One region of the Ammoniphilus oxalaticus genome, then DNA from elsewhere that is predicted to be linked to it. Evidence: riboswitches for the same ligand, from Rfam matches in the RefSeq annotation. Region 1 holds a riboswitch; the other holds the start of a gene.
The links. A riboswitch is a leader RNA that binds a small molecule or an ion and turns the genes downstream of it on or off. The one in region 1 is predicted to bind thiamine pyrophosphate.
Positions count from the first base shown of each region.

Region 2: linked by a shared signal. The riboswitch ahead of thiC (phosphomethylpyrimidine synthase ThiC) and the one ahead of tenA (thiaminase II) in region 1 are both predicted to bind thiamine pyrophosphate.

Region 1 covers NZ_MCHY01000011.1:95,486-99,687, reverse strand. Annotated here, with positions in the region: gene thiS (sulfur carrier protein ThiS) at 1-191, shown strand, start outside; gene BEP19_RS15695 (thiazole synthase) at 194-961, shown strand; gene BEP19_RS15690 (thiazole biosynthesis adenylyltransferase ThiF) at 958-1,974, shown strand; TPP riboswitch at 2,007-2,109, shown strand; gene tenA (thiaminase II) at 2,348-3,055, shown strand; gene BEP19_RS15680 (ABC transporter ATP-binding protein) at 3,030-3,800, shown strand; gene BEP19_RS15675 (ABC transporter permease) at 3,790-4,202, shown strand, end outside.
Region 2 covers NZ_MCHY01000008.1:745,442-749,643, reverse strand. Annotated here, with positions in the region: gene thiC (phosphomethylpyrimidine synthase ThiC) at 303-2,066, opposite strand; TPP riboswitch at 2,228-2,340, opposite strand; gene BEP19_RS10095 (H-type small acid-soluble spore protein) at 2,398-2,577, opposite strand; gene BEP19_RS10090 (hypothetical protein) at 2,796-3,323, shown strand; gene BEP19_RS10085 (GNAT family N-acetyltransferase) at 3,456-3,881, shown strand; gene BEP19_RS10080 (ABC transporter permease) at 3,988-4,202, opposite strand, start outside.

The sequences.
Region 1 (4,202 bases):
TTAACGGAGATCAAATTGAAGTTCCTGATTCTCTAGAATTCATCTCTGATTTACTCCAGCATTTTGAGCTTGGAGAAAAAGTGGTCATTGTTGAAGTGAATGCGAGCATACTTGAAAAAGATCAACATGCTAAAACACGATTGACGAATGGTGACCGAATTGAGATTGTACACTTTGTGGGAGGCGGATGAACATGTTAACCATTGGACCCTATGAATTTAATTCTAGATTGCTGTTAGGCACAGGGAAGTTTGAAAGTTTTGAAATTCAAAAGGAAGCGGTAGATGTTTCAGAATCTCAGATTCTCACATTTGCGGTCCGCCGAATGAACATATATGAACCTAGTCAGCCTAACTTTTTAGAGATGTTGGACGTGAATAACTATACCTTGTTGCCGAATACTGCGGGCGCTTCTACTGCGGAGGAAGCGGTGCGTATTGCTAAGTTAGCGAGGGCATCGGGATTGTGCGACATGATTAAAGTCGAAATCATCGGTGATGAAAAGACCTTGCTGCCTGATCCAATCGAAACGTTGAAGGCCTCTGAGATTTTATTAGAGGAAGGGTTTACGGTATTGCCCTACACTTCAGACGATGTCTTGTTGGCAAAAAGGTTACAAGAGCTTGGGGTCCATGCGGTTATGCCTGGCGCGTCGCCAATCGGTTCTGGTCAGGGGATCATAAACCCGCTAAACTTAAGTTTTATCATTGAGCAAGCGACTGTGCCGATTATCGTTGACGCCGGGATTGGTTCGCCTTCTGATGCGGCAATCGCGATGGAAATGGGAGCTGATGGTGTGTTGCTGAATACAGCAGTGGCCGGGGCAAAAGATCCAGTGAAAATGGCAAAAGCGATGAAACTAGCAATTGAAGCGGGACGACTTGGATATGAAGCTGGGCGAATCCCAAGAAAAAGATATGCTTCTGCGAGTAGTCCACTGGAAGGGTTGAGCACAATTTGAGCGATCGGTATTCACGGCAAGAATTATTTCAACCCATTGGTAAAGAAGGACAGCGTAAGTTATCTCAGAAGCATGTCCTTATGATCGGAGCGGGCGCGTTAGGGACAGGAGCCTCTGAAACGCTCGTTCGGGCAGGCGTCGGAAAATTGACGATTGTCGATCGGGACTATGTAGAGTGGAGCAACCTGCAACGGCAGCAGCTTTATACAGAGCAAGACGCAACTGAGCGGATGCCAAAAGCAATTGCGGCTTACAATCGATTGAGCGCAGTGAATTCGGAAGTGGAGATTATCGCTAAAGTTACCGACGTAACCACGGAAGAGATTGATGAGCTTGTCGAAGGCGTTGATTTAATCATGGATGCCACAGACAATTTTGATATACGTTTATTGATTAATGACGCGGCGCAAAAGTATCGAATTCCTTGGATTTATGGCGCTGTCATTGGAAGTTATGGTTTAACGTATACGATTCTGCCGGGACAAACACCGTGCTTGTCTTGTTTGCTAGAAAGTGTGCCGATGGGCGGAGCGACGTGCGATACTGCGGGAATCATTAGTCCGAATGTGCAAATGGTTGTCGCCTATCAAACGGTAGAAGCGATGAAAATATTAGTAGAAGACTTTGATGCGGTTCGTCCCACGTTACTGTCTTTTGATTTATGGACGAATCAACACACGACGATTCGAGTCGATAAATTAAAAAAAGATGATTGTCCATCTTGCGGAAAACAGCCAAGTTTTCCGTTTTTGAGCCAAGCAAACCATACGAAAACAGCTGTGCTGTGCGGAAGGGATACGGTTCAAATTCGTCCGCCTGTTCCGATGCAAAGGGATCTGGAGCAATTGGCCCAATCACTTGCTGTTCACGGCCAGATAGAAAAAAATCCATATCTCGTATCGTTATCAACAGGCGCGCACCGTTTAGCGATTTTTCAAGATGGCAGAGTTCTCGTGCATGGCACAAAAGATGTTACTGAGGCGCGTACGCTTTATCATCGATTTTTAGGGTAATCGTCTTGAAATTACTAGATTAATTGAATAGATAGATCCACTAGGGGAGTCCGAAGGTCTGAGATGGAATGATAATTCCGACCCTTTGAACCTGATCTGTATAAAAACAGCGAAGGGAAGTGGTGAGAAAATACATGATGCATGTGCGTATCTTGCCACTTTCAATTTGTGAAAGTGGCATTTTTTATTCAATCGTTTCTTGTTTGATGCATATATGAACGTGAATTTACGGATTTGAAAGGGGTGATTGCGGCTTCTTTATTTGCCATTAGAGTCCTCGAATAATCTTGCTGTTCTAGGTGAGTGAATCCACAGATGTCATGGCATGAATCTATTATAAAATGGTGTGATACCGAAAGGAGCAATAAATAAAATGAGATTTTCAGAAAGATTACATGAGAAGGTAAAGCCGATTTGGGAACAAAAGCATGCGCATCCGTTTGTGCGAGGTCTAGGGGACGGAACGTTAAATCGTGAAGCATTCGAATTCTATATGAAGCAGGACTATGTATACTTGGTCGACTACACGAAAATGTTTGCTCTTGGAGCGGCAAAAGCGCGTGATTTAGATACAGCCAACTGGTTTAGTAAGTTGCTCCATGAGACATTGCACTTTGAGATGGATTTGCATCGTAAATATGCGGCGCGTTTTGGCATCTCAAATGAAGAGTTAGAGTCAACGATCCGCACACCAACCAACATTGCGTATACGCACTATATGTTACATGTGGCCTATAGCGGCACAATTGAAGAAATAGCTGCCGCAGTCTTACCATGCGCGTGGGGTTACTGGGAAATTGGCGCGCGCTTGGCGGAAACGAATCCAAAATCACTTGAACATGAATTTTATGGTGATTGGGTAAAAACGTATTCATCCAAGGAGTTTGGCGATCTAGCCCAATGGTTGATCGGTTTTATCGATCGGGCGGGTGAAGGAAAGCCTGAGCGTGACTTGGCTGTTCTAGAAGAAATTTTCTTGAACACATCTCGATTTGAGTATATGTTCTGGGATATGGCATACCACGGACATGACTGGCCAGCGGAGATCAAGGCTAATGGCAACGTTACTCAAGTTCGATAATATATCATTCACATACGATTCGGAACGTGAGCGAACCACGATTCTCTCCCAGCATGATTGTGAAATCAAAGAGAACGAATTTGTTAGTTTGGTTGGGTTAAGCGGTTGCGGAAAGAGCACGGTCGTCAAATTGATGGCCGGGCTCTATCAACCGACCAGCGGAGAGATTGAGTTTAACGGTGGAGCGAACGAACGCTTAGGACATGTGAGCTTGATGCCGCAACAGGATATGCTAATGCCGTGGCGAACGATTACAGAAAACGCGGCTCTGCCATTGGAAATCCAGGGTGTTCGAATCAAGGAAGCGGAGCAGCAGGTACATGAATATCTTCCTTCCTTTGGTTTGGAGGGCGTTGCTCAAGCTTTTCCCGACCAACTTTCAGGAGGTATGAGACAGCGGGTTTCCTTTTTGCGAGCGATGCTTGGCGGGCATCACTTGCTATTGTTAGATGAACCATTTAGCGCCCTTGACGCGTTTACGCGTCGAGAAATGCAGCTGTGGTTGACCGATACGTGGCAAGAATGGGGACGTTCGATCTTCTTGATTACGCATGATATTGAAGAGGCAATCTTTTTGTCGGATCGAATTTTTATCATGGAAAAAGGCCAGACAGGCCCGTTTCAAGAAATTGTTGTGCCGTTTGAACGACCGAGGCCAAATAATCTTCATCTAACGAAAGAATTTATTGAACTGCGTTCAAAAATAACCGAGTTGTTATTTAAGAAGGAAACCAATGAAAAATAGTCGACTCTTACTCATCATCACAGTTGCGTTTGGGTTAGCGTGGGAAGGGATTGTCCGACTGTTGAATGTGCCAGTGTTTATTTTACCTCCGCCAAGTCGCATTTTTGCGGCATTAGGAAAGCATTGGGAACTACTCTTGTTTACACATTTGCCTGTGACGCTGTGGGAAGTTATTCTCGGTTTGTTTTTGTCGATTGTCATTGCGGTCGGGGCGGCAATGTTGATCCATTTTTCAGAAATCGGCGAAAGAGTGCTTTATCCGATTGTGATTGCTTCGCAGACGATTCCAATTGTTGCTTTATCGCCGATCTTGATCATGTGGTTTGGTTACTCGATTTGGGGAAAAGTAGCCGTTACTATTTTGATCACCTTTTTTCCGATTGTCGTTGGAGGGGTTGATGG
Region 2 (4,202 bases), on a different contig from region 1:
ATGCGAGTGAAAATTTTAGTGGCGAATCGGACGTAAAATGGATGTATATCCGTAGTTATAAAAAAGCTGACCAAAGAGGTCAGCTTTTTACTTAATAATAGAGACTTTCGGATTTCATACAACGCGCGCATGTACTTGTCAACTCGTTACTAACCATTTGATGGGCGCATGATGCTTGGAGCTCGAGGAGTTCTGCTTTTAAGTCTGCTATGCGAGATTCCAACTTCCTAATTTCACTCGTAATGATACCGGCATCCTTCATTGGCAAAATCCCCTCCTAGGTTTTTACATATCAATCTTCTTTAGATATAGATCTTACTACCCAGCTCTTTAAACTCCTTCGATTTCTCCTTCATGCCATCGACAGCCTCTTGGTGTTCAGCGGTGTTGCGAATATCATGGCTAATCTTCATGCTGCAGAATTTCGGTCCACACATGGAACAGAAATGAGCTGTTTTTGCCGCTTCTGCAGGCAATGTCTCATCGTGGTACTCCATCGCTCTTTCTGGATCCAACGATAGGTTAAATTGATCATGCCAGCGGAATTCGAAACGAGCTTTGGATAGAGCATCGTCACGAAGTTGAGCGCGTGGGTGACCCTTTGCTAAATCAGCGGCGTGAGCAGCGATTTTGTACGTAATGATTCCATCTCTAACGTCATCTTTGTTCGGCAGGCCTAAGTGCTCTTTCGGCGTGACATAGCACAACATCGCCGTTCCAAACCAACCGATCATCGCGGCTCCGATTGCGGATGTAATGTGGTCATACCCTGGCGCGATATCTGTGGTTAGCGGGCCTAGTGTATAGAATGGCGCTTCGTGCGTGAGTTCAAGTTGTAAGTCCATATTCTCCTTGATCTTGTTCATCGGAACGTGTCCAGGTCCTTCAATCATCACTTGCACGTCGTGTTTCCACGCAATTTTTGTTAATTCACCTAATGTTCTTAGTTCAGCAAATTGCGCTTCGTCGTTTGCGTCTGCGATCGAGCCAGGACGAAGTCCATCACCTAACGAGAAGGAAACATCGTACTCTTTCATAATTTCGCAAATTTCTTCAAAATGCGTATATAGGAAGCTTTCTTGGTGATGCGCCAAGCACCATGCGGCCATAATTGAACCACCGCGAGAAACGATACCCGTCACACGCTCAGCCGTTAATGGCACATAGCGCAACAAGACACCCGCGTGAATCGTAAAGTAGTCAACGCCTTGTTCCGCTTGTTCGATCAATGTGTCGCGGAACACTTCCCAATTCAAGTCTTCAGCAACACCGTTTACTTTTTCCAACGCTTGGTAAATTGGGACCGTGCCAACCGGAACTGGAGAGTTTCGGATAATCCACTCACGTGTTGTGTGGATATTTTTACCTGTGGATAAGTCCATGATTGTGTCAGCGCCCCAACGCGTGGCCCATGTCATTTTTTCTACTTCTTCTGAAATGGAAGAAGTTACTGCTGAGTTACCAATGTTCGCGTTAATTTTTACGTGGAAGTTACGTCCAATAATCATTGGCTCCGCTTCTGGATGGTTAATATTCGAAGGAATGATCGCTCGTCCTTCCGCAATTTCTTTACGAACAAACTCAGCTTCTACCCCTTCGCGGATCGCGACAAATTCCATTTCAGGCGTAATGATTCCCTGACGCGCATAGTGCATTTGCGTCACGTTTTTGCCCGCTTTTGCTCTTAATGGTTTACGTGTCAGGCCTGGGAACACTTGTTGGCGCTCTTCATTTGCCCCTCTTAAACCGTCGTCTTCGGGTTTCACTTCACGACCTTCATATTCTTCAACGTCACCGCGCTCTAGAATCCATTGTCTACGCAACGCGGGTAATCCCTCTTGGATATCGACGGTATAGTCTGGGTCCGTATAGATACCGCTCGTGTCATAAACGCGAAGCGGATCGTTTGGCTCTGTTGTTCCATCCATTTTCGTTGTATCGCTCAACGAAATCTCGCGCATCGGGACCTGAATACTCGGATTTGAGCCCTCAATGTACACCTTTTTACTGTTAGGGAATTGCTGGATCTCTGCTACTTGCACCAAAGTTTCTGTAGATTTTGACAAGAAAAAAACCTCCTATTTTTTCGAAAATACAAAATATTTCGAACCTTTATGGAGGCGGAAGATGACTTAATCGATCACAATAAAATCAAAAATCCGCATGAATAGATTCATGCGGATGAATAGATACTGATTGTGACCCATGTTGTAAAAAACATTAAACACAACAATGCTTGTCTAATCCCTCCGCTGGCATTATCCAGTTCAGGTTCAACGGTCGATAACAGATTAACGTTATCCTCTCAGCCTAGTTCCCTAAGCTCCCGTGTAAGGCTATTTAGTTGCTCAACAACTATATTAGCGCGCTACTAAACTTTTGACAAGCATATTTTTCCTATTGCTCAATTAAGCTGCTCAATGGCACCTCTTGTTCCTTTTCAGGCTCGCCTAGCGGATAGACGCTAGCAGTCTGCGCTTGACCATCTACTTCGCGGATGTAAACAGGCTTTCCTTCGTGCGTCACATGCGCCATGACTTCTGAAGATACGATCTCCATCGCTCGTTGTTTATCCATATTAACTAACCTCCTTAATTTTCAATACAGCCTTTATCTTTTCCAACACCCATTTTTTTATACTTTTACAACTGAGCGTCGTAAAGCCGTCCTATTTTTGCAAAAGTCCACTCTTATCTTGGTTCATGCGCCGCTTCCCATCTACCTGAAAAATAATAAAATAATCTGAGAAGTTTCTTAATATAATTGGACCAAAACGATCGGGAGGTGGCCCGGAAATGGCTCGTTCCAGAATCCTACGGCGACGTGATCGTAAGTCTATTGCGCAATGGATAAAAAAAGTTAAAAAGAATCGCTTACCGAAGGATAAATCCGAACGGTTAAAAATAATGAAGCATAAATTAGCTTTGCCGTATGAGGTCATGGGAGAAGGAAGTAAACGTCTCGTGTACGATCTAACGAAGAAGTCGGTGTTAAAAGTAGCCATCAATGAAAAGGGGTTGCGAGATAATAAGAGAGAGATCAAAATCTATCGCTCTGCCCCACGTAACTTAAAAAAACATCTGGCTAAAATCCGCGAAAATGGCGCAGGTTGGCTGATAATGGATAAGATCAATCAAATAGTCCCCGACACGAAGAAAAACAAACAAAAATTAAAGAAATTAGAAAAACGATTTAAAAAAAGAGGGATCATCACGGATGATTTGTTCAGTCGATCGAAGAAATTAAAAGGCTCGAACACCCGTTTAAATAAAAAAGGGGGAATGGTCGTCATTGATTATGGCAACTTTAAACGTAAGAAATGAATGAAATAAAGTAGTTAGCGGTCAAACAGCCCCCCCCCCTTTCAACGCGGTTGTTTGACCGCCTTTACATACACTAAAATAATCGTTTACGATAGGACAAGGCTTCTTTTTGCTAGAAAGGCAGGTTTAAAAATGGACGTCAATCGGGTAACAACGAAACAACAATTAGAAGACGCGTTTGCCATTCGAAGAACGGTATTCGTTGAAGAACAAGGCGTAGCATTGGAGGTGGAATTTGATCAACACGAGGCGGAGGCTGAGCATATCTTAGTTTATAGCGATGAAAGACAACCGATCGGGACGGGCAGAGTTCGCGCGATCAAAGACCAGGCAAAACTGGAAAGAATTTGCATCCTTGCCCCTTACCGCAAACACGGCTTGGGCAAAGTTATCATCGAAACGCTGGAACAGATCGCCCGGGAACAAGGGTTTACGAAAGCTTTAATCCATGGACAGACGCAAGCGGAAGGTTTTTACCGCAAATTAGGCTACGTTACGAACTCCGAAGTCTTCATGGAGGATGGCATTCCGCATGTGGCGCTTACAAAACAGCTGTAGACACAAGGACCTTCTCTGAGCCTGTCTTCAACAACGACAAAAACCCCCTTAGGTTCCTCTCTTCGATTACCTATGGGGGTTTTCTCATGTCAGTAGTGAAGGCGCGCTAATGCTCCGCTCTTCCCCACACGCGATTGATTCGCTTTTCCAATTGTCCAACGGCCTTATCAAGGGCAAGCCCCGCCAGACCGATCACGACGATCCCCGCCATGACTAAATCTAAGCGCATTGAGTTTCTAGAATCAATAATCAAATAGCCTAATCCCGATTGGGTACCGACCATCTCACCGGACACGAGGAAAATCCAAGCCGTTCCGACCG